4 regions of the Cytobacillus sp. FSL R7-0680 genome follow, and region 4 is predicted to be linked to each of the others. Evidence: riboswitches for the same ligand, from Rfam matches in the RefSeq annotation. Region 4 holds a riboswitch; each other region holds the start of a gene.
The links. Region 4 has a riboswitch for thiamine pyrophosphate ahead of tenA (thiaminase II). Riboswitches for the same ligand answer to the same signal wherever they lie in the genome.
Positions count from the first base shown of each region.

Region 1: another riboswitch for thiamine pyrophosphate. It lies ahead of MKY26_RS19200 (3-oxoacyl-ACP reductase); the one in region 4 lies ahead of tenA (thiaminase II).
Region 2: another riboswitch for thiamine pyrophosphate. It lies ahead of thiW (energy coupling factor transporter S component ThiW); the one in region 4 lies ahead of tenA (thiaminase II).
Region 3: another riboswitch for thiamine pyrophosphate. It lies ahead of thiT (energy-coupled thiamine transporter ThiT); the one in region 4 lies ahead of tenA (thiaminase II).

Region 1 covers NZ_JBBPAO010000001.1:3,829,913-3,835,626, reverse strand. The annotation lists gene MKY26_RS19220 (hypothetical protein) at 73-393, opposite strand; gene MKY26_RS19215 (glycosyltransferase family 2 protein) at 548-1,147, shown strand; gene MKY26_RS19210 (polysaccharide biosynthesis protein) at 1,188-2,183, shown strand; gene MKY26_RS19205 (IclR family transcriptional regulator) at 2,381-3,142, shown strand; gene MKY26_RS19200 (3-oxoacyl-ACP reductase) at 3,366-4,121, opposite strand; TPP riboswitch at 4,214-4,315, opposite strand; gene MKY26_RS19195 (glycosyltransferase) at 4,401-5,714, opposite strand, start outside.
Region 2 covers NZ_JBBPAO010000001.1:1,304,749-1,310,462, reverse strand. The annotation lists gene MKY26_RS06595 (branched-chain amino acid aminotransferase) at 1-821, shown strand, start outside; gene MKY26_RS06590 (nuclease-related domain-containing protein) at 1,100-2,005, shown strand; gene MKY26_RS06585 (shikimate kinase) at 2,424-2,930, opposite strand; TPP riboswitch at 3,057-3,164, shown strand; TPP riboswitch at 3,208-3,300, shown strand; gene thiW (energy coupling factor transporter S component ThiW) at 3,372-3,893, shown strand; gene thiD (bifunctional hydroxymethylpyrimidine kinase/phosphomethylpyrimidine kinase) at 3,862-4,668, shown strand; gene thiM (hydroxyethylthiazole kinase) at 4,668-5,477, shown strand; gene thiE (thiamine phosphate synthase) at 5,477-5,714, shown strand, end outside.
Region 3 covers NZ_JBBPAO010000001.1:3,757,955-3,763,668, forward strand. The annotation lists gene MKY26_RS18825 (hypothetical protein) at 264-1,013, shown strand; gene thiT (energy-coupled thiamine transporter ThiT) at 1,395-1,973, opposite strand; TPP riboswitch at 2,078-2,182, opposite strand; gene MKY26_RS18835 (hypothetical protein) at 2,316-2,555, shown strand; gene MKY26_RS18840 (M23 family metallopeptidase) at 2,579-3,553, shown strand; gene MKY26_RS18845 (phosphotransferase) at 4,464-5,435, opposite strand.
Region 4 covers NZ_JBBPAO010000001.1:1,500,601-1,506,314, reverse strand. The annotation lists gene MKY26_RS07490 (hypothetical protein) at 1-328, shown strand, start outside; gene MKY26_RS07485 (AbgT family transporter) at 674-2,161, shown strand; gene MKY26_RS07480 (GNAT family N-acetyltransferase) at 2,299-3,045, shown strand; gene trhA (PAQR family membrane homeostasis protein TrhA) at 3,168-3,803, opposite strand; TPP riboswitch at 4,152-4,261, shown strand; gene tenA (thiaminase II) at 4,384-5,073, shown strand; gene MKY26_RS07465 (MFS transporter) at 5,374-5,714, shown strand, end outside.

The sequences.
Region 1 (5,714 bases), 2.3 Mb from region 4:
AACATATCCACGTAAATATAAAAATACATATAGAGGGAAATAAAACTCGAAAAAACATCTTCATGTCAGTGTTCATCCCCTTCTTTTTATAGACAATATTATAGCCTTCCACCAAAACCACAATAAAACAAGATAACCGAAAACACTATACAACGCCCATAGTGCACCATCAAAAAGCTCATGAAGGAAAAACTCCCCTTCATTCATTTCTTCACCGCGACCAATAGCATTGAATATAGAAATAAAAGGGATTGTTAGAACAAAAAAGATGACAAATAATGCTGTTTTTCTAATTTGTTTCCTCCATAACATTCTTAACGCCATCATAAATGAAATAAACAAAAAGAGATAATACAATAGCCAAAACCATAACGGTAAACTCACCATAAACATTCCCTCACCCCTCTTTAGTGTAATATTACACTAAAAGAAATTTATTGTAAATAATTTCTTTTTATGTCCTAAATTCACCACTTTTAATTAGGCGCATACACTAAACGATATAACACCTGCCCCAAAATCATGCATAATAAAGTGAGGAAAAGTCATGAGATTCAGCTTTTTATCCCCGGTTTATAATAGTGAACAATGGGTTCGCTCGATGCTTGATAGCATTCCTAAAGAATATGCCGATGAAATCATTGTTTGTGATGACGGATCAACCGATCAAACATTATTGATGTTAAAAGAATATCAACAACAGTACCCTCAACTAAAAATCTTAGAAAATGGGGAAAATCGTGGCGCTAGCTATTCGTATAATCGTTGTATCGAAGCCGCAACTGGAGATTATATTGCCATTATTGATAGCGATGATATTTATTTACCAACCATTCGTGAAGTACTCGCTAAAATAGATGGTGAGTACGACATTTATTATTACAGCATGGTGACAAAGGATGGCCAGCTCTTTCAAGCAACGGAAGAAAATTATCGTGAATGGTGTGGGCAATTTAGGATCATTAAGAGAAGCTGTGTGGGAGAAGCGAGATTTTCTGAAAGACCGGATATGGCGGGGGACTGTGATTTTCATCAAGCGCTCTTAGAACAAAACCCTTCAGTGCACATAACAGGAATTATCGCTTACTGGTATAACTATCCACGAATAAATTCCGAATATTATTTATACTATTTTGGATTAAAGTAAGCCCATTGTGGGAAATGACAGAAAGGTGCGTTCCATACTTATGTTTAAAAATAAAACGCTATTAATTACAGGTGGAACCGGCTCGTTTGGGCATGTGGTGTTAGAACGTTTTTTGCATAGTGAAATAAAAGAAATACGCATCTTTTCTCGTGATGAAAAAAAACAAGATGACATGCAAAAACAGTATGCAGATGGAAGAATCTCTTATATCCTCGGCGATGTTCGGGATATGAGTACTTTATTACCAGCTGTGGACGGGGTTGATTACATTTTTCATGCAGCAGCCTTAAAACAAGTACCCTCATGTGAGTCACATCCGCTAGAGGCGGTGAAAACGAATATTCTTGGCACCGATCATGTATTAAGTGCAGGCATACAAGCAGGGGTAAAGAAAATTGTCTGCCTATCAACGGACAAAGCAGCCTATCCAATTAATGCAATGGGAATGTCTAAAGCTTTAATGGAAAAGACATTTATCGCTAAATCGAGACAAGCTAACGCTCGTGGTACCATTATATGTGGCACAAGATACGGAAATGTCATGGCATCAAGGGGGTCCATCATTCCGCTACTCATAGAACAAGTAAAGGAAGGAAAGCCGCTAACTGTTACGCATCCTTTAATGACCCGTTTTATGATGAGTTTAGATGAGGCTGTCGAACTCGTATTGTACGCTTTTGAGAATGCTTGTAATGGGGATATTATGGTACAAAAATCGCCTGCTGCCTATATTACAGATTTAGCACAAGCGATTAAAGAACTTTTTCACGTTAGCCTTCCTTTAGAATTAATTGGCACACGGCCGGGAGAAAAGCTCTATGAAGTTTTACTAACAAAAGAAGAAGCAGCGAAAGCTATTGATCTTGAAGGCTTCTATCGCATTCCTCGAGATACCAGAATAGAAACTGATACAAACTCTGTAGAAGAATATCACTCCAATAATACTTATCGTCTCTCTGTAGCTGAACTAAAAGAAAAACTACAATCATTATCCTATGTTCAGAAAGAGCTAAAAAAATGGAAAAGGTTAAATTAATATATTTGACCGCTCCCTATTTTTCGTGAGTTGAGCACCTTCATTGACCAAGTTAATAATCGCCAACTCACTTACTATTCTTATATATACTGAATTTATAGGGATATCCTACCAACCCTCTAAAGGAAGGTTGTTGTTTGATGTAGTTTCTGATAAATTAGGATTCAACATGACTAGCATATTGAGGAGTTACATACATGGAAATACAAAAAAGTAGTACGATGATACAATCCTTGCAAATAGGCATTTCTATCATCGAATTAATCTATCAAAAAGATACCCCAATGAAATTCTCAACCATTCAAGAAGAAACCGGTATTACGAAAAGTAATTTATATAAATATTTAAATACACTTACGCAATTGAACATGCTCTATCGTGAAAAAGGGACAAACCTGTATTATCTTGGAAGCAAATTGATTCAATATGGTACAGCCGCCTTTGGTAGTCGTGATATTGCCGATGCAATCACTCCGTATATGCAGGAACTTTCTTCGCTTACTTCCTGCACCGTTTCGTTTTCATTATGGACAAACAACGGACCTATTACGACAAAGATTTGTCATTCGAATGAACCACTTCATATTGGTACACAACTAGGCGGAAGCTTACCACCAACATCTGCCGCAGGGAAGATTTTCTTAAGTTTCTTAAACCCAGTACTGACAAAAGATTGGCTAGGAGACGGGGAAGCGATCGATAACGCAGAATGGCAAATGATTCAACAATCGAAAATCTCCTTCGCTACCGAACCTTTAATTCCATCGATTTCTTCGGCTTCCGTCCCTTTGCTAGACTACCAGAATCAATTACTCGGTGCAGTGACAGTTGTTGGATTTAACGATAAGATGCCTAAGGAAGCATCGGATCCGATGAGCAAGCAACTGCTGAAGTTTCACCTACAAGCATCTTCTATGTTTGGCTATCGATATAAACAAGGAAAAATTGAACAATACTGATTGAACGTTCAATCGACCGTTTTAACATCTAGTAGAATAAAATACTAGTGAGAAAATTAAGTTGTTATTTTAAAAATATCCTTTTCTGCGAATAAATTGGAGTTTAGCTTCGACTTAGTCTCACATTTGCTGATATAAGCTCTTTACTGATTTATCAACCTACAAAATAAGTCCATTTTATTGAAAAAGGCCGCCATAAACAAAGATGACGACCTTTTTTATCTTAGTTCATCGTCAATCCATGATCAACGACTAGATTTTGTCCCGTAATCGCTCTAGCGCCTGGAGAGGCTAAGAAAACAACGGCTTCTGCTACGTCTTCTGGTTTTGTCACACGGCGGATAGCAGAGTTATCAGCCACAATCGCAAATACCTCAGGGGTAGTAACAGCACTTGCATCCGTTGTTTCTAATAATCCACCGGAAACCATATTCACATTAATATCATACTGTCCGAGCTCTTTGGCCATATTGCGTGTAAAGCCAATTAATGCCGCTTTGGCTGTTGTATATTCATGGTAGGCAACGACTGGGTTCTGGTAAAGATTCGTGCCAATACCAATCACACGGGCTTGCTGTGAATCCTTTAGAGCCGGAAGAGCAGATTGAACAACATTTAAGCTTGCTTTTATCGCGCCTTCAAACTGGGTTTGATAGCTAGCCCAAGATAATTCCTCTACTTTCGCCTGTGCCACAGGATCAAATTTAAATTGAACTAATGCATTATTTACAACGATATCCAAGCGACCAAAATGAGCAATTGTGTCTGCTACCATTGCTTTTACTGCTTGATGATCTCTTACATCAGCTTGGATAGCCAATGCACGATCTTGTCCGATTTTTTCAACTACTGCATCTGCTTTTTCTTTATTATTAAAATAATTAACGACTACTTTGTAGCCCTCCTTACCAAACTTTTCAGCAATTGCAGCTCCTAATCCACGACTTGCTCCTGTTACTAACACGACTTCTTCTCTCACGCTATTCCCTCTTTTCAATAGATGTAATTAAAAATGTTCAGGGAAACAAAACAAAAGGCTCCCCGAAAATGGAGAGCCTACCATACATATGCATATAGTTGGAAGATGCTCCCTACGATCGTCTTAACGAACAGGTTCTAAGGGTCAGGTTTTAACCTTCTCAACTCATTTTCTGAGTCCCCCTGCAACAATTTTTAATTATTTTTAGTTTAGCATACAAATAGTTTCCTAGCTATGAATCGAAGTTCATTTCGAAACTGACCATTTGCTTTATGTTTCTCACCATTGTTTTAAACGGGGATTCTTATCTAGAATCGATTCATATTGTTTCTCATTACCGTAGAGGCTATTCGGGTCAAGCAGCTTATATCTCTCATATTTTTCTAATCGATCTTTTTCTTTTGCCCAGCCTAAATGCTTGACTCGTATTGTGGATAAACTGTGGGTAAGTTGGAAGATGTTTTCTGGAAATCTCCCACAATGCTGTGGTGTTTCTTTCCAGACAGGCTGAAAGGTTGATCTAACTCTTGCTAGAAATGGACGGTATAAGAAATGTGCTTGCCAGTATTCATCTTCACGATAATGGTCTTCATCCCACATATCATACAGTCTAAAACAGTACAGGTCGATAGTATCCTGTTTAACAAAGTCATCAATATAATCAATAAAACTCTCCTCAAACCATTCATCTGCGTCAAGATTTAATACCCAACCTAAAAAACCATTCGTTGCTTCTAACCACTGTTGTTTTCTTAGTTCCACTTCATTGGCAAACTGGGAGCTTGCATTCTTGACCAATTTAATTGGCATACCTTTTAGTTCTTGCAAGAAAATCGATATAGTCTGATCAGTACTAGCATCATCTATAATCACAGCTTCATCGATAAATGGCTTTACTTTCTTTAACATCGTTTGTAAATAACGACCTTCTTCATTCTTCACAATCATCGATAAGCGAATTTGATGGCTTTCTGCTTTTTCTGGATAAATAGGTAGTTCGCTATAAGCATACTGACATTTTTCTTTAAATGCGGGTATGCCTGTAAGGTCAGAAGAACGATAAATATGATAAGCTGGCAGATGTGTGTCTACATGTAGATCCAGTCCTAATGCCACAGCTCTCACACAAAAATGTCGATCTTCTCCCCAAAAACTGAGATTTTTAATTTTACTAAAATGAATACCTGCTAACAAAGCTTTCCTGCTAATTAGCGTGCACGCACCTAATCCTCCTACTTCATAAACACCTGGAGTTTGTAACTGTTGAATAAAGGCCTCGGTTTGAACGGCCTTTTCTTCGTCTGTTATGGCACCTTCATCCGCCTGTCTCCAGTGGGTATATTCATCTGTTAACCACACCTGCGGATAAGGAATTGTCCCCTCTTGCCAAGCCGTCCAAAATACCTCTGAAACAATTTCTTTTTTCGTGGAAATAAGTGTATGAAGGGTATTCGGGTGTAAAAGCAAATCAGAGTCAATTAAAAACAAATAATCAAATTCTTCAAATTTCGCCTGCTCAATAAGCATATCTTTGAAGCGAGCAACCTTCCAGATGAGAGCATCATTCCAGAAATGGGTAAAGTCGGTACGAAT
Region 2 (5,714 bases), 200 kb from region 4:
AGAGACTGAACAAATCGAACAACAGACTCTGTATTCCGCCAATTGACGAAGAACTTGCTGTTCAAGCATTAAGACAATTAATTGCAGTTGATCGTGATTGGGTTCCAAATGTAGAAGGAACATCGCTATATATTCGTCCATTTATTATTTCTACAGAACCTTATTTAGGCGTTGCTCCATCACATCAATACAAATTTATTATTATCATGTCACCAGTCGGTGCCTATTATAAAGAAGGAATTAACCCAGTGAAAATCGCTGTCCAAAGCGAATATGTTCGTGCAGTCAAAGGTGGAACGGGTAATGCCAAAACAGGAGGAAACTATGCTGCTAGCCTAAAAGCACAAGAAGTAGCAGAACAGGAAGGATATTCACAAGTACTTTGGTTAGATGGCAAGGAAAATAAATATGTTGAAGAAGTAGGAAGCATGAATATTTTCTTTAAAATTAACGGTGAAGTCGTTACACCTGAATTGAACGGAAGCATTTTAGAAGGCGTTACAAGAAACTCTGTTATTGAACTCATTAAAGACTGGGGTATTCCTTTATCTGAGCGTCGTATCTCAATCGATGAGATCTATGAAGCGCAAAAAAATGGCACGCTAGAAGAAGCATTCGGAACGGGTACTGCAGCGGTCATTTCACCAGTCGGAGAACTATTCTGGAATAACGAAAAACTTACCATTGGTGGCGGACAAACAGGTGAAATCGCCGGCAAACTTTACGAAACGCTAACAGGAATCCAAAAAGGAAAAGTAGAAGATAAATTTGGTTGGATTGTGAAAGTAGACGAAGAAAAAGCTGTTACGACAGCAATTTAATAGAAGAAAAAAACCACTTGCCATTGATGGTAAGTGGTTTTTTAAAAAGGTTAGGCTAGAAATGTGGATAGCGGTAAAAGTGGACAAAAACTGAAAGAATAAAGACGAAGTGATGGACTTAGTGAGAAAATGGAATGACTGCATATATTAAAATCACAAAAGAGTTTTACACTTTTTAACAAGCAAATTTGTACTATCTATTAGAGAAGTTATATATATTGGTATTTTTTTATGTTAAAAATTCGTTATAATAGAGTAAAAAGAAAGGATGAAGTAATTTGCCAGACCTAAAACCACTCAATCCCTCTTATCAACTCCGATTATTACGCGTGCTCCATCTTAGATCAAAATTGTCCCCTGAGAATGAACAATATCTCAAAATGTTAGAAAAAGGATATGAAGGAGAAAGTAAATGGCGAGATGATTTGCAGCAACTTTCACCAAAATTCCCCATTCTTTATGATGTATTGCTAGAAATTAATCATACATCCTTCCAAATTGATGCTCTCTGTTTAACTCCTCACAAACTCATTGCTTTCGAAGTGAAAAATTATAGTGGTGATTTTTTGGTTCAGGACACTAAATGGTATTCACCAACAAACAAGGAAATTAAAAATCCCCTTCTACAAATCCAAAGAAATGAAACCCTCCTACACCAATTCCTTACTAAGCACGAATTAAACATTGCATTTGATTATCTACTTGTTTTTGTCCATCCCGAGTTTATGTTATATGACCGTACAAAGAAACAAAATGTTATTCTTCCACCGCAAATTCCACGATTATTAAGAGAACTAAATCAAATGGACATTCAACACTCTCCATTTCATACAAAAATTGTTCACACTTTTTTGAGTCATCATAAAGAAGAGAATTATGCTAGAAAAATCGATTATTGTACGGAGGATTTGGTAAAAGGAGTGGTTTGTCGAGAGTGCAGTGGGCAGATGAGGCGAGCGAGTTTGCGCAAATTTCATTGCTCAAAATGTAGGAGGAATATTTCATCTTATGATGCATTAAGTGAAGCAATCAATGACTTTATTATTCTTTTTCCATCAGAAAAAGTAACAAAGACGGCGATTTATGATTGGTGTGGAGGAGCAATCAGTAGTTCCGCAATACAACGATTCTTACAAGAGAAATATACACTTAATGGTGGTGGAAATTATTTTTATTATCATTAATGGGTTTTAAAAAAGAAGAAATAGTTGAATTATTTAGTAATGAAGTGAAGTAACAGTACCGTATAGATTGACCGGTATTCTGATGGGTTTAATCTACTAGTAAGCAGTTATAAGTTGAACAAAGGACTTTGTGCACAAAAAAATTTATATGACATCGCAAAAAAGGGGATAGTAAGTCACTCAATAGGAGAATCAGAGAAGAGCGCCTCGCAAAAGGGTTTAGCTAGTCACTCAGAAAGAAAACCAGAGATAACCGCCTCACAAAAAGGGAGTTATTCAGCAATTTATTTAGAACCAAACACAAATGAAAGCCGAGCAAGGGAGTGCCCGGCTTTCATAAATTCGTTTAGGATAATGCGAATTACTTAGATAGTAAAAGAAATATTCTAATGAACTATAACCATAATCATCACAAGCTTTATCCTATCCCACTAACAATCAATTCAGCAGCTTCTTCAGCTGTTTTCCCGTCAACATTGATTTTTAGATGATATGGTTGATAATGAGCTTGTCTTTCTTTGTAGAGATGATACATTTCGTCAGTAGAAAGACCATTCAATTTCGGTCTTGTATCTTTAATCAATGGGTATCGATCGAGCCAATTTTCCCATGAGAGCTCGATAAGGACAACGGTACTGTTTTGTAAACAAATTTCGCGGTTCTTACTGTTTAAAAAGGCGCCGCCGCCTAATGAAAGAATCTGTTTTTCTTCGGCAGATAGTTGTTCAATCAATTCGCTTTCAGCTTTTCGAAAAACTTCTTCACCATGATCAAGGAAAATTTTTGAAGTTGACATCCCAAACTGTTGTTCAATGCGTTCATCCGTGTCGATTAAACCCCACTGTAATTTCTTAGCTAATTCCGTTCCTATGGATGTCTTTCCGACCCCCATAAACCCAATAAGTACAATACTCTTATCTTCCATAGACTGTCCTCCCGAATAATATATAAAATATCATATCATAACGTTTTATGTCGCAACATCGTTTCTATCCAATGTTTTTTATTTTCATTTCTATCATTTCATGTTATATTGACATCATATATTATAAGTTTTCACTGGGGGTGCCTTCACATAGAGGCTGAGATTGAATGCCGTTCAAAACCCTTTGAACCTGATCTGGTTTGTACCAGTGGAGGGAAGTGTGTCGATGTAGTCGTCCTCGCTTCCTTTTGGAAGTAGAGGATTTTTTTTATATATGAATAAATGCTAGGGGTGCCAAATACTTGGCTGAGATGAACCCTTTGAACCTGATCTAGTTAATACTAGCGTAGGGAAGCGAGTGACGTCATACATATCATGATGACCAAAGCCGCTTATTCAAAATAGCGGCTTTTTTATTTTTATCGAAAGGAGGAAAGGTCTATGAATAAAATCCAAAAAATGACGATGACGGCAACGATTGCAGCCATCACTACTGTGTCGAGTAGTCTCATTTTTATTCCGATTGGAATAGCGAAAATTTTTCCGATTCAGCACTTGGCGAATGTATTATCTGCTGTACTTCTTGGACCATGGTATGCCGTTAGTCAAGCGTTTCTTTCATCTACATTGAGAAATATGATGGGGACTGGAAGTGTTTTTGCCTACCCCGGGAGTATGATTGGCGCATTACTTGCAGGGTTCCTTTATCAAAAAACGAAAAAAATTGGCTTCTCAGCACTAGGTGAAGTCGTTGGAACAGGAATGATAGGGGCAGTAGCGACTTATCCGATTAGTACATTACTTTTAGGACAAGAAGCAACCCTTTTCGGATTCCTACCAGCATTTATGGTGAGCTCGTTTACTGGAGCAATTTTAGGATATGGTTTATTAAGAGTATTAATTAAGAATAAAGCTATTGGAGGTTACATCAATGAAAACAGCATTAACGATCGCAGGTTCTGATTCAGGAGGAGGAGCTGGGATTCAAGCAGATCTTAAAACTTTTTCCGCCAATGGTGTGTTTGGCATGTCCGTCATTACGGCGATTACCGCTCAAAATACAGTAGAGGTACGTTCGGTACAGGATATAGAAATCAATATTATAAAAGACCAAATAGAAGCTGTGTTTGATGATATCCAAGTTGATGCTGTCAAAATCGGGATGTTGTCATCTAGTGAGACTGTAAAAATCGTCGCAGACCGTTTAAATCATTATAGTCCAAAAGTGATTGTGTTAGATCCTGTTATGGTTTCAAAAGGTGGACATCATCTTTTAAAGGAACAAGCTATTGAAGCATTAAAAGCGAAAATGTTACCACTTGCGACTGTAATTACGCCAAACATTCCTGAAGCTGAAGTACTTTCGGGTATGACAATTCGCACGGTTGATGATATGGAGCAAGCTTGTAAAAAATTATATGAATTAGGGCCAAAAGCCGTCTTATTAAAAGGTGGACATTTAGAAGGAGAACCGAATGACTTATTATGGGATGGACAAAGTTTCAACTGGTTTAATGGTCGAAGAGTAGAGACAAAAAACACCCATGGTACAGGTTGTACTCTATCATCTGCCATTGCTGCTGGGTTAGCAAAAGGGGAAGAACTTATTGAGGCCATACAGTCTGCGAAAAATTATATTTCCATAGCGATTGAGCATAGCCTAGCACTCGGTAATGGGCATGGTCCGACAAATCATTTTTATGAGTTATACAACAAAGCAAAGATGGAGGAAAGATAATGGCGATTTCAAGTGAAGCAGTTGAGAGAGTCTTTCAGCAGTTACAAGAACATACCCCACTCATTCATCATTTAACAAATACAGTAACTATTAATGATTGTGCAAATGTGACCCTAGCAATGGGCGGTTCACCTGTTATGGCCACCCAACTCTTAGAAGTAGAAGAAATGGCTATGGTGGCAGATGGGCTCGTAATTAATTTTGGTACTATTAATGATGCGATGTTTGCGGCAATGATTAAAGCTGGACAAACTGCCAATCAAAAAGGGGCCCCAGTAATATTTGATCCAGTTGGTGTTGGTGCAACCACTTATCGCACAAATAAGGCAAAAGAGCTAATTAGCACAATAAAAGTGTCCATTATTCGCGGCAATGCTTCTGAAGTTTCTGCTCTTATTGGTAAGAATACAAAAACGCGTGGTGTTGATGCAGGGGCAATTGAAATAGCACCTGAAGCACTTGCAAAGGAGGCAGCTGAAGTCCTAAACTGTCTCATTGTTATTAGTGGAAAAGAAGATGTCATTACAGATGGGAAGCAATTAGTTGTGATTGATAATGGAGATTATCTTTTGACGAAGGTAACAGGAACTGGTTGCATGACAGCTTCATTAGTAGCAACTGCTGCTGCTGTTTCAGAAAATTGGTTTGACGGGGCTGTTATTGGTATGGCTACTATGAGTCTAGCAGGGGAAATCGCAGCTAAGAGCTTACATGCCGGTGAAGGGTTAGGTTCATTTCGAGTGAAGCTAATGGATACGATTAGTACAATGAATGCAGCCATATGGCTAGATGGAGTGAGGCAAAACTAATGGATTACCGTTTATATTTAGTCACAGATGATAAAATAGCAAACAATGAATTATATGATATTGTTCGAAGTGGTGTAAAAGGTGGTGTGACCATCGTTCAATTAAGAGAGAAGACAGCGGATGGTCAACTCTTTTATGAAAAGGCGAAAATATTACAATCTATATTAAAACCATTGGATATTCCACTGATTATTAATGATAGAGTAGACATCGCTTTAGCGGTAGGTGCAGCAGGTG
Region 3 (5,714 bases), 2.3 Mb from region 4:
GCAAAAGATGTTTACGCGCAAAAGAGAAAAGAGGAAGTCAGAGAGCTGCGCGTAAATAGTGTATACGCGCAAAAGAGAAAAGAGGAAGTCAGAGAACTGCGCGTAAATAGTGTATACGCGCAAAAGAGAAAAGAGGAAGTCAGAGAACTGCGCGTAAATAGTGTATACGCGCAAAAGAGAAAAGAGGAAGTCAGAGAACTGCGCGTAAATCGTGTATACGCGCAAAAGAGAGAAGGGGGAAGTCAGGGAACTGCGCGCAAATCGTGTATACGCGCAAAAGAGAGAAGAGGAAGTCAGGGAACTGCGCGCAAATTGTGTTTACGCGCAAAAGAGAGCAGGGGAAGTCAGGGAACTGCGCGCAAATCGTGTTTATGCGCAAAAGAGAGAAGAGGAAGTCAGGGAACTGCGCGCAAATTGTGTTTACGCGCAAAAGAGAGAAGGGGGAAGTCAGGGAACTGCGCGCAAATCGTGTATACGCGCAAAAGAGAAAAGAGGAAGTCAGAGAACTGCGCGTAAATCGTGTATACGCGCAAAAGAGAAAAGAGGAAGTCAGAGAACTGCGCGTAAATCGTGTTTATGCGCAAAAGAGAGCAGGGGAAGTCAGAGAACTGCGCGCAAATCGTGTATACGCGCAAAAGAGAGCAGGGGAAGTCAGAGAACTGCGCGCAAATCATGTATACGCGCAAAAGAGAGCAGGGGAAGTCAGGGAACTGCGCGCAAATCGTGTTTATGCGCAAAAGAGAAAAGAGGAAGTCAGAGAACTGCGCGTAAATCGTGTATACGCGCAAAAGAGAAAAGAGGAAGTCAGAGAACTGCGCGTAAATCGTGTATACGCGCAAAAGAGAGCAGGGGAAGTCAGAGAACTGCGCGCAAATCGTGTTTATGCGCAAAAGAGAGCAGGGGAAGTCAGGGAACTGCGCGCAAATTGTGTTTACGCGCAAAAGAGAGAAGAGGAAGTCAGGGAACTGCGCGCAAATCGTGTTTATGCGCAAAAGAGAGCAGAGGAAGGTTGAGAACTGCGCACAAGAAAACAGATGATGTTGGTTTAAACTACCGTAGATAATAGTTGTTGCAAGTTCATAAATAATCAAGATTGTTCATCGTTAGATTGACATTGACGGAAGAAAAGTGCTGCTAAAAAAAGTAAGGATAAAGATGTGTCTACTCCCCCTCTCAGAAATCCAAAAAGAAAACTGCCGGTCTCAAGGAGAAAATAGAAGAGAAGATGTTGGTTTGTCTAGCTGCTTTTGGCGCTTTCATTTTGCATGGTTATCTTATGGATATCACGCCGATGTACATGTCACCCTGATTCCACAGTTCATTCATCGTGCGAAAATCCCCCAAAACGTTGACTTGAAAAAAAGGCCCTGAGTTCCCCCAGAGCCTTTAGATGATTAATATGCTTTTTTCAGAAGGACCTTATTGGCTGTTGTGTAAAGCATGACAACTACTAAGGCACATACGATAAAGGTAGGTAGCATATATGTTCCGTTATATACGAGTGAGTAAAGTGCGACAGGTTGATCTGCCGGAGCATAGGCACCAAATAGGATAATGCCTGATAAATAATGGCATAAGAAGCGTAAGAAACTTCCTAAGAAAACGCCACTAATAACATACATGTTTGCTTTGGCAAATTGGCCGTCTTGATAATTTTGCACAACTTTATTCATATAGATGCCTGCGAGTCCGACAACAGCAAAGGCTACGAAATAGTCAATGATCCAAGAGGCGAAATGAAAAGGAACAGCTCCTGTTAAGATTTGAAGTCCTCCTAATAGTAAGCCCGTTAAGACGCCGCCTTTAACACCCCAACGAAAGGCCATTAAGAAAACCGGTACCATAGCAAGTGAGATGGACCCACCTTGTGGCCAAAATCTCCCCATCAGTAAGCCTGATAAGAAATCAAGTAATAATGCCAAAGCTGCAAATATAGCAATTTCCACCATAAAAAGTGTTTTATTTTGTTTCATGTTTTTCCTCCTTCTCCGAAAAGAGAAGCGAACGAGTAAACCTGTATTACTTTTTTGTCATGAAAAAAAGCAATACATAGGCGGTGATGGATGCCTAGTATTGCTCATATCCAAAACCACGATCCCTACGCTAGCATTATCTAACAGGTTCTTAGGGTCAGAACGAACTCGCTCACTCTCAGCCATATTAGGCTCCCCTTGTGGAAGTATTAAATTTATCCTCGGTTAGAATATACTATGACTTTCATCAGAATTCAAGAATCTTTTTTTGGTAGTAAAAAAACAGATTATTTGTGAAACTTATTCCCTAGATAGTCGTAGAATAATCAAGGAGTGATTGATATGAAGAAGGTTTTTGAAGTAAACCATCATGGAAATCATATATTAATCGAAAATTATTGGATTAACGGAGAAAAGTTGTATGTAAATGGTGAATTACAGGATGAAAATTTAGGTCTAGCATTAAGAGGGGATTTGAAAGGTAAGTTAGAAGATTTAAGTGAAATTAAAGTAACTATTGGCGGTTTCTTTACTATTAATTGCAAAATATTTCTTGAGAATCGTTTAATTTTTTCATCTTAATAAAACTTACGGGGGTAGAGGGTATGGTAGGGTCAATAGATCCTGATAGGTTTATAGATCATTGGTTAAGAGAAGATTTTAAAACAATTTATGAAGCAACTTCAAAAGTGTTTCAAGGAATGGTTTCATTATCGGCATTTATTGAGATGAGCGCAGCTTTTAATAAAGGTGTGCGTAGTTATCATCTTACGTCACGGACGGATGTCATAGGCATTGGTCAGTTCGTATGGGTAGATAACTCAAAAGCAAAAGCAGTTGTGGTTGGATTCGATGATAAATATACAATTGTCAGTCTCTATTTGAAACCCTACTTTGTCTTTCCAGAAACAGATAAGATTTATACAAAGAATGAATACATTATGCCAGTGATGGATGATTGGTTTGTTTTCTGGGGTGGCACAAATGAATTTATTAATTACCATTACGTATATGAACATCAAAGGTACGCGTATGATCTATTAAAGGTGAAGGATGGCTCTACATATAATGGTAGACCTGAAAAAAATGAGAGTTATTACGCATTTGCAGAGGAAGTTATCGCCCCTCAAAATGGCAAAGTAATAAAAGTGGTTGATGGTCTCGATGATAATATTCCAGGGCAGATGGATGAAGAACACCCCCCAGGCAACTATATTGTGATAGAGCATGCGCATAAGGAATATAGTATGATTGCTCATTTTAAAAAAGACAGTATCATTGTCCAAGAAGGAGAAGAAGTTCTTCAAAAACAATTACTTGGCAAATGTGGGAACTCGGGTAACTCTTCTGAAGCGCATATCCATTTTCAAATCATGGATTCAGAAGATCTTCATAAAGGAAAATCAGTTCGCATTCGTTTTAAAAATGGTGTAGAACCGATTCAAGGAGAAATCGTAACAAATCATTTAACAAAATACCTTAATCGATTCGAAGAGAAGTTCGACAAGGTTGAAAATACGATGACAATAGCAGACTATGTTTTTGCCGTTCCCAGAGCAATTATTCAGCTTTTTAAATAGAGAAATACAGTTAAATGGAGGTCGCTTGTGCCGGCCTCCTTGCCCACAATTCAATCAAACATTTATTTAAATCGCAAAAAAAGTGGTTTGATAATAATCGTTGCTCTTTTCGTAAGACTCAGTGCGGTTTTTTAACGTATCAACTAATAACTGGATACTGTGATTCAAGTTCGTTCCTTTGATCAACACATAAGAGAAGGAATGTTCTTCTTAAAGCCTTCCAGCTTCTACAGGCCGTATGTCAACTCCTCTTTTATAGTTACCTCGGAAAATAAGGAGCGTCTAAGCTACTTTTTACACTCCTCTTTATTCCTTGTGTAGAGCTGATTAACGTCGATTTGACGCTAATTTGATGTAATTCAATCAGGTGGCCAAATGTTTCCTTCTTCGTGACCTACTCTTGGTCATATAAGTCCTCTATCGAATGAAAATGCCTTTCCATATGTGGGTGAACAGAAGGTCAATAAGCAATCTTCTGCAAAGGGGTTCTGGACAAACTCTTTCGCATTGGTTTGCCCTTCCACAAGCCAATATCTACTGCTATGGTGCCTGCCACTAGCAATTACTTATTCGCTATTCCCAATTGTAACATGATAAGATAATTGCTCATGAGTGGCTCGTAATTGTGCGATAACACTTAGCAAAATAGCTTTACCAATCGTAAAGCTAGCTCCGATTCGTATGAACCCTGGGGCAACTTGTTTTTTTATGCTAATTATAGAATCGATCTTTCGATACCTCAAAACTGAATAAGTGTTAAACAGAAGGAGAATAAGCTCTAGGTAATGATGATTCTAAATTTAGTCATATGAAACTAAATAAACGTGTGCCGATTGAATATCGACACACGTTCAATGTTCATCTTTTTATGTTGTCTACGTGAGAGGGACAAGACAAAAGATTACGTTTTTTAAACTAACTTCATGGCTAAAGAATCAACATTCTTATTTAGCCATGCTAACTGCTTTGTTGTCAGCCTAGCAATTTTTAAATATTCTTTTGGTAACTTTCCATAAGGTTCGTAAAAATTACTAACAGCTAGCTGAAAGAAATACAGATATGGCATATGGAACAAATCGTAATTATTCAAGGTAAACCACTTTGAATAGTTATCTATATAACGTTTAAGAGCATTAGATTTAATTTTTCCACTCTTAGCAACAGGGTCCGCATAAGAGAAAGACATCATTACTTCCCAACATGCAGGTAAATGACAGGCGTCTGTCCAATCAATTGTATACAATTTTGTTTCCTTACATATGATTTGAGAAGTATAATAATCTCCATGCGAATTAGTACATGTAAACTTAGAATAATCAAACGTATAGTTATTAATTGTATCTAGATACTCTAATCGGTTAATAATATCTTTCATAGTTGTCGTATCGTTTGACTGTTGTGCTTTTTTAAAAGTCTTGAGGTAGGATTTTTTTGCCTTAATAATTTGACTGTTAGTAAATAATTCTTTATTAATCATTCCTGTTTTTAATTTGGGGGTTTGAGATAATACATGTTGAATTTTTCCTAAATTTTGAGCGGATACATCCTTAAACCAGTCAGTTCCATTATTTAAGTCATAAATTTCCCCATCTATATATTCTTGTAAGTGGTATTTTTCCCCGTTTATGGAGAATGAATAAGTTCCTTGATTAGATTTAATAACTTGTGCTACAGGAATTTCGTTTTCGTAAAGGTACTTAACCAATTTGCCTTCTATTTCGGTATCTTGAATATAGGAAGGAATACGTTTTAGAACGTAACTTCCTTTAGATGTATTTAAATAATAGGTTGCAGATATATTATGATCGGTAAGTTGTGTCATGTGAGTAATTTTTAAATCGAACTGTTCGTTCAGTATATCTTTCATTATATAAAAGTTCATTAATTACACTCTCCTCGATGAATTATTTTTGAGAAAAGCTATGAACCAGACTTAAACATAAGTTATTCAAACAAAAATCCTCCTTCATTAATCTGATTAATATTCTATAAAGCATATAGAGTAATATCAAGTAAAACAAAACGGTAATAACTAAGTTATTTCCTCTAGATAGTTTCTTTACACATAGTTATAGTTTTTATATTAGTCTGCTCTGGTTGGTTGATAGTTACTTTATTTCTTTAAATAAAGGGAATTCTTCTAGTTATGTTGCTAAAGGGG
Region 4 (5,714 bases):
AGAATTAACAATTATTAATAATGAAAAAGAAGAAATAAGTTTTCATTCAAGGATTTACGGAAATGATTGGGAAAAAATATTTAAAGATGCAGGTATAAGTAGTAAGATTGTTGCAAAAATTGAGTCTTTATCATTACACTACCAAAAAAATAAGATTACTTCTCAAGATTTATCTCATTGGCTAAAAAGCACTGATCGCAACGCGAGAAGAATATTGATGGAGATGGAAAAGATAGGTTTAGCTGAAATTATAGGAGAAGAGACAGGTCATCGAGGGAGACCACGAAAAATTTATCAAATAAACTTTAATCAGTTTGCCAAACAATAAAAAATAAATCCGTATGATTTGAACCTAAACACTAGAAATATCAATTATTTCCAGTTGTTTAGGTTTTTATTATCGTTTAAGTTAAATAACACCTAATAAAAGACGAACATTGAGAATCATTATCAACCATATAATTCCTATATATTCTTTTATTTGTAAATAAAAATGATATTTATTAGAAAATTAATAAAAAAGACAAAAAAGATTAAAAAAAGACTATTCACAATATAAATGTGATGATATAATAACGGAAATGTTAAGGATAAATTCCGATAAATTTCGAAGTAAGGAGAGTGAAATAATTTGCAAGCAAATGTAAACAACGAACAAGAAAAGAAGGGCTTGATGTCCAAGTTCTTGTCAGGCATTGAAACGATAGGGAACAAGCTACCAGATCCATTTTTTATTTTCGTTTATCTCGCAGCGTTTGTAATGATATTAACGTTCATTGTTAATCAATTTGATGTTACTGTTGAGCACCCAGGAACAGGGGAAGAGTTGGCAATAAAAAGTTTAATTTCTGGTGAAGGACTGCAGTTTATATTAACTGAGATGCTGTCTAACTTTACTGGCTTCGCCCCACTAGGCCTTGTGTTAGCTATGATGCTTGGTGTAGGCTTAGCTGATAAAGTTGGTTTACTAGAAACAGCCATTAAAAAGTCGATCTTAAGTACACCAAAGTCATTAGTCACTTATGCTGTTTTCTTTATTGGTATTATGGGGAATATTGCTTCAGATGCGGCGTTCGTACTTGTACCACCGTTAGCTGCGATGGTTTTCTACACTGTTGGTAGGCATCCATTAGCTGGTTTAGCAGCTGGCTTTGCTGGAGTAGGTGCAGGTTTTTCAGCCAATGTCTTAATCGCTGGAACAGATGCATTATTGGCGGGAATTACTACTGAGGCTGCTAAAGCAATCGATCCTTCATTTGTTGTATCACCTGTTGATAATTGGTATTTTATGTCGATTTCTACTGTTCTCTTAACTTTAGTTGGTGGATTCTTAACTGAAAAGGTAATTGAACCAAGATTAGGAAAATATGATGGGGATTTGAAAAAGAATTTTGAACCGGTTTCAGCTATCGAGTCAAAAGGGTTAAGAAATGCCGTTATAGCGGGTCTAGCATATATTGCTATTTTACTTACAATTATCTTCTGGCCAGACTCCCCTCTTAGAAACGAAGAAGGTGGTATGATTCCTTCCCCATTTTTAAGTGGAATTATCCCAATTGTTTTATTATTCTTTATAACGATGGGAACAGCATACGGAGTAACAGTAAAGAAAATCACAAAAAGTGCTGATATTCCAAAGTATATGGCAGATTCGATGAAAGATATGGCAGGCTATATCGTCCTTATATTTGCTGCGTCACAATTTATTGCTTATTTTAACTGGTCCAATTTAGGTACTTGGATTGCAGTCAATGGTGCGGAATTCTTATCTTCCATCAATTTAACTGGTATTCCTGTTATTATTGGATTTATTATTTTCGTCTCTATCCTGAATTTATTAATCTTTAGTGGGTCTGCTCAATGGGCATTATTAGCCCCAATTTTTATTCCATTGTTTATGTTACTTGATTATAACCCTGCTTTTATCCAAGCAGCGTATAGAATTGCCGATTCAACTACAAATATTATTACACCACTAAATCCGTATATCCTTGTAGTTCTTGCTTTTATGAGAGAATACGATAAAAAAGCAGGTTTAGGCACGCTTATTTCCTTAATGATTCCTTATTCAATGGTTTTCTTAGTAATTTGGGTAGTCATGCTATTCATTTTTGGATTATTCGGTATTCCGATTGGACCCGGTATCGAAATGTATTTGTAATAATGCGGTGTTGTTGCCCGAACATAAATGTTCGGGCTTCTTTATTTGTGAAAAATGATAAAATAGATAGAGGTATTTTTTTACCGTAAGGAATTAATCGTTATACTTAAGGGCTATAAGTAGGGGAGAGATGGTCAGTGGTTAGTTTCAGAGATATACATCATGATGGTAATTTAATAGCAGAAAAAGCCAATTTTGATCACTATGGCACAAAACAGTTCTATTTTAAATATGATGCAAACTTTATCCAATTTAAAATAAATCCTAGTTTGCAAGATTTTCAACTGGCACAAATGTATTTGGAAGACTATCAGAAAGAGCATAAACAAGAACATTTGAAGTTTTATTTACCAGCAGACGAAATGATTCAAGAGGATGTTTTATTATACCTTTATCAACAATTCTATACGATCGGGTGTCAGGAGTTATATGAAATTAACCCTCTTCAATTTATCTATAAAGATAGAAAGAACGAAATCGTGGTTGAGGAAGTGACAAATGATAATTTAGGAGAATATCTACAATTGCAGAGAAACTTTGATCTAGATTATGGTGAGGAATATGTGAACCTTAATAGAAGCATGCATTCCTATCATCATAATGCAAAAGATACATTACAGTTACTCGCATATGATCATGGTGTGCCAGCAGGTTCATTACAAGTATTTTTTAATAAGTGTACAGCTGAAATTGATAATGTAGGTGTGTTACCAGCTCACCGATTAAAGGGGATTGCTGCAAGCTTGCAATATGAAGTAATGAAGCGATTTAGCAATCATAGGGTTATACTTGTAGCCGACAGCAATGACACGCCAAAGGATATGTATCGTAAACAAGGGTATAAAAAATTGAGCTTTCGCTATGAAGTAATGAAGTTATTATAAGTAGTAGTTTATTATTAATATAGAACAAGTAATGTGATAAAAACTCTACAAACTGATATTAATAAATCTGCAGGTGGTGAGAGTAGCCATCTGCAGATCATTTATAAAGAGGTAAATTTTGCTCAAGGTAAAAGCGAGAGAACAGCAAAAAAATGCATAATCGAACCAGCAAGAACAAAAACATGCCACAATGCGTGATGGTACTTAAATCCTCTCCATACATAAAATATTGAACCAGCAGTGTATAGAACACCACCGATAATGAGGAAAATCATTCCTTGTGTAGGTAAGTGTGTAACCAGAGGCTCCCAGGCAAATATAATTAGCCAGCCCATCAAAACATATAGTAATGTCGAGAAGACTAAAAACTTTTTAACAAAAAAACATTTGAAAACTGTTCCAGCAATTGCTAGCCCCCATACAAGACCAAATAAGGTCCATCCTAAGGTTCCTTTAACTGTTATAAATAGAAACGGTGTGAACGTTCCAGCAATAAAAAAGTAAATGGAAGAATGATCGAGAATCTCAAATACATCCTTTGCTTTTCCAGCAGGTAAACTATGTAGCAAAGTTGATGAGAAATATAAAATAACCATCGTTGTACCAAAAAGAACAAAGCTGACAATATGCCAAGCTGTTCCATATAAGGATGAGAAAACAGTTAAAATGACGAGAGCCGCAATACTTAATAGCGCACCGATTCCGTGTACGATCGCGTTGGCGATTTCTTCTCCCTTTGAAAAAATATGTGTTTCCAAGTAGTATTCACCCATTCTTTATCCAAAATCATAATTCTAGTATAAACATTTTTTTAGCTGATAAAAAGTCGTAAGCTTTCATTATAAAGAAAAACTTCACTAGGCGAAGAGGGTGGAGAGTGTAAATGCATGGAGAATATTTGGAGTTATCCATCCTTGAGTCAATGCCAATTTAAGCCGCGGTGTTAGATCAGTTGAAGTGTTTAGGTAACGACAGCATTCATCCAACTTGTTCATAATCGTTACTGAAAGAGAAGCTTGACATTGCTCAATTCCTAAACTTACAGTTGCCATTTAGGTTGACATTTATTGATAAGATGATAACATAACTTTGAAAGCATAATTGAATAAATCCACTAGGGGTGCCTTTAAAAGGCTGAGATTAAAGTGCAATAACTTTAAGACTCTTAGAACCTGATCTGGTTGATACCAGCGTAGGGAAGTGGCGTATATCAATTTAGTTAACGTTATAACTATAACTAAATGAATGATGTATACAGTAACCACTTTCTTATAGGAAGTGGTTTTTCGCTTTTCTGGATTTTTTATGCTCGATAAAAAAAGAGAAGAGGTAGAAATGATGACAACAAAAGAAACGTTTACACAATCGTTAAGGAAAGAAGTACATGATATATGGGAAGCGAATTTTGAACACCCTTTCGTTAAAGGAATTGCTAAGGGAGATTTACCAATTGAGTGTTTCCGCTTTTATGTGTTACAAGATTCTTACTATTTATCACATTTTGCTCGTGTGCAAGCAATCGCTGCTTCTAAAGCAGAGAATTTATATATGACCTCAAGAATGGCCTCGCATGCGCAAGGTACCTATGAAGCTGAACTAGGGTTACATAACAAATTTATGGAGGTATTAAAAGTTTCTGAAGAAGAGTTAAACCAGTTTAGACCCGCTCCTACTGCCTATGCATATACATCCCATTTATATCGTGTAGCAGAGACAGGCACAGTTGGCGAGGTCATCGCTAGTTTGCTTCCGTGTTATTGGATTTATTATGATATTGGGCAGAGCTTTAAAGGGGCAAAACCAAAAGAAGAAATCTATCGTACCTGGATTGATACATACGGTGGAGAATGGTTTGTTAAACTTGTACTGGAACAAATTCATCATCTTGATCGGCTTGCTGAAATTGCATCTGAAACAGAAAAAGAAAAAATGAAAATGGCATTTACCATTAGCTGTCAATATGAGTTAGCTTTTTGGGAAATGGCTTATACCCAAGAAAAGTGGTTAAGTGATAAAACATATGCATAAAACTTCATAAATGAAAGCGGGAATAGTGTTAACAGAATAAGGTTAGTTCATACTAACTCAATTCTGTTAACATCATACCCTTTATAATCGTTGTAATATCAGGTTTGTTATGCAATTAAGACAGTTTGCCATATCGGATTTTCCTAAAAAAGAAGTTAGATCTTCACCAACTACTCATCTAGTCAATAGAAATGACTTCTACTTCTCCACCCTCATAGACATATAAACTTCCTATATATATATAAAGACAATAAGCGTATAATGAGAGACGAATGTTAAATTGAGGAAGGCGTTTAAATAATGAATAAACAACAAAGTAAGTACAGATGGGTTGTATTTGGTGTTTTACTTTTAGCCTATTTATTTATGGTTAGTCAAAGAACAGCACCTGGTTTAATTACTGATCAATTAATGGAAGAATTTCATTTAACTGCAGCAACGATTGGGCTGATAACGAGTATTCAATTTTTTGCTTATGCTGGATTGCAAATTCCCATCGGATTATTCTCTGATAGATTTGGTCCAAATGTATTTCTAGTCGCTGGAACGCTGCTAAACGGACTAGGTACCATCCTCTATAGTTCGGTAGATAATAGTTATATGCTTATCTTTGCTAGGCTATTATGTGGAATTGGCGATGC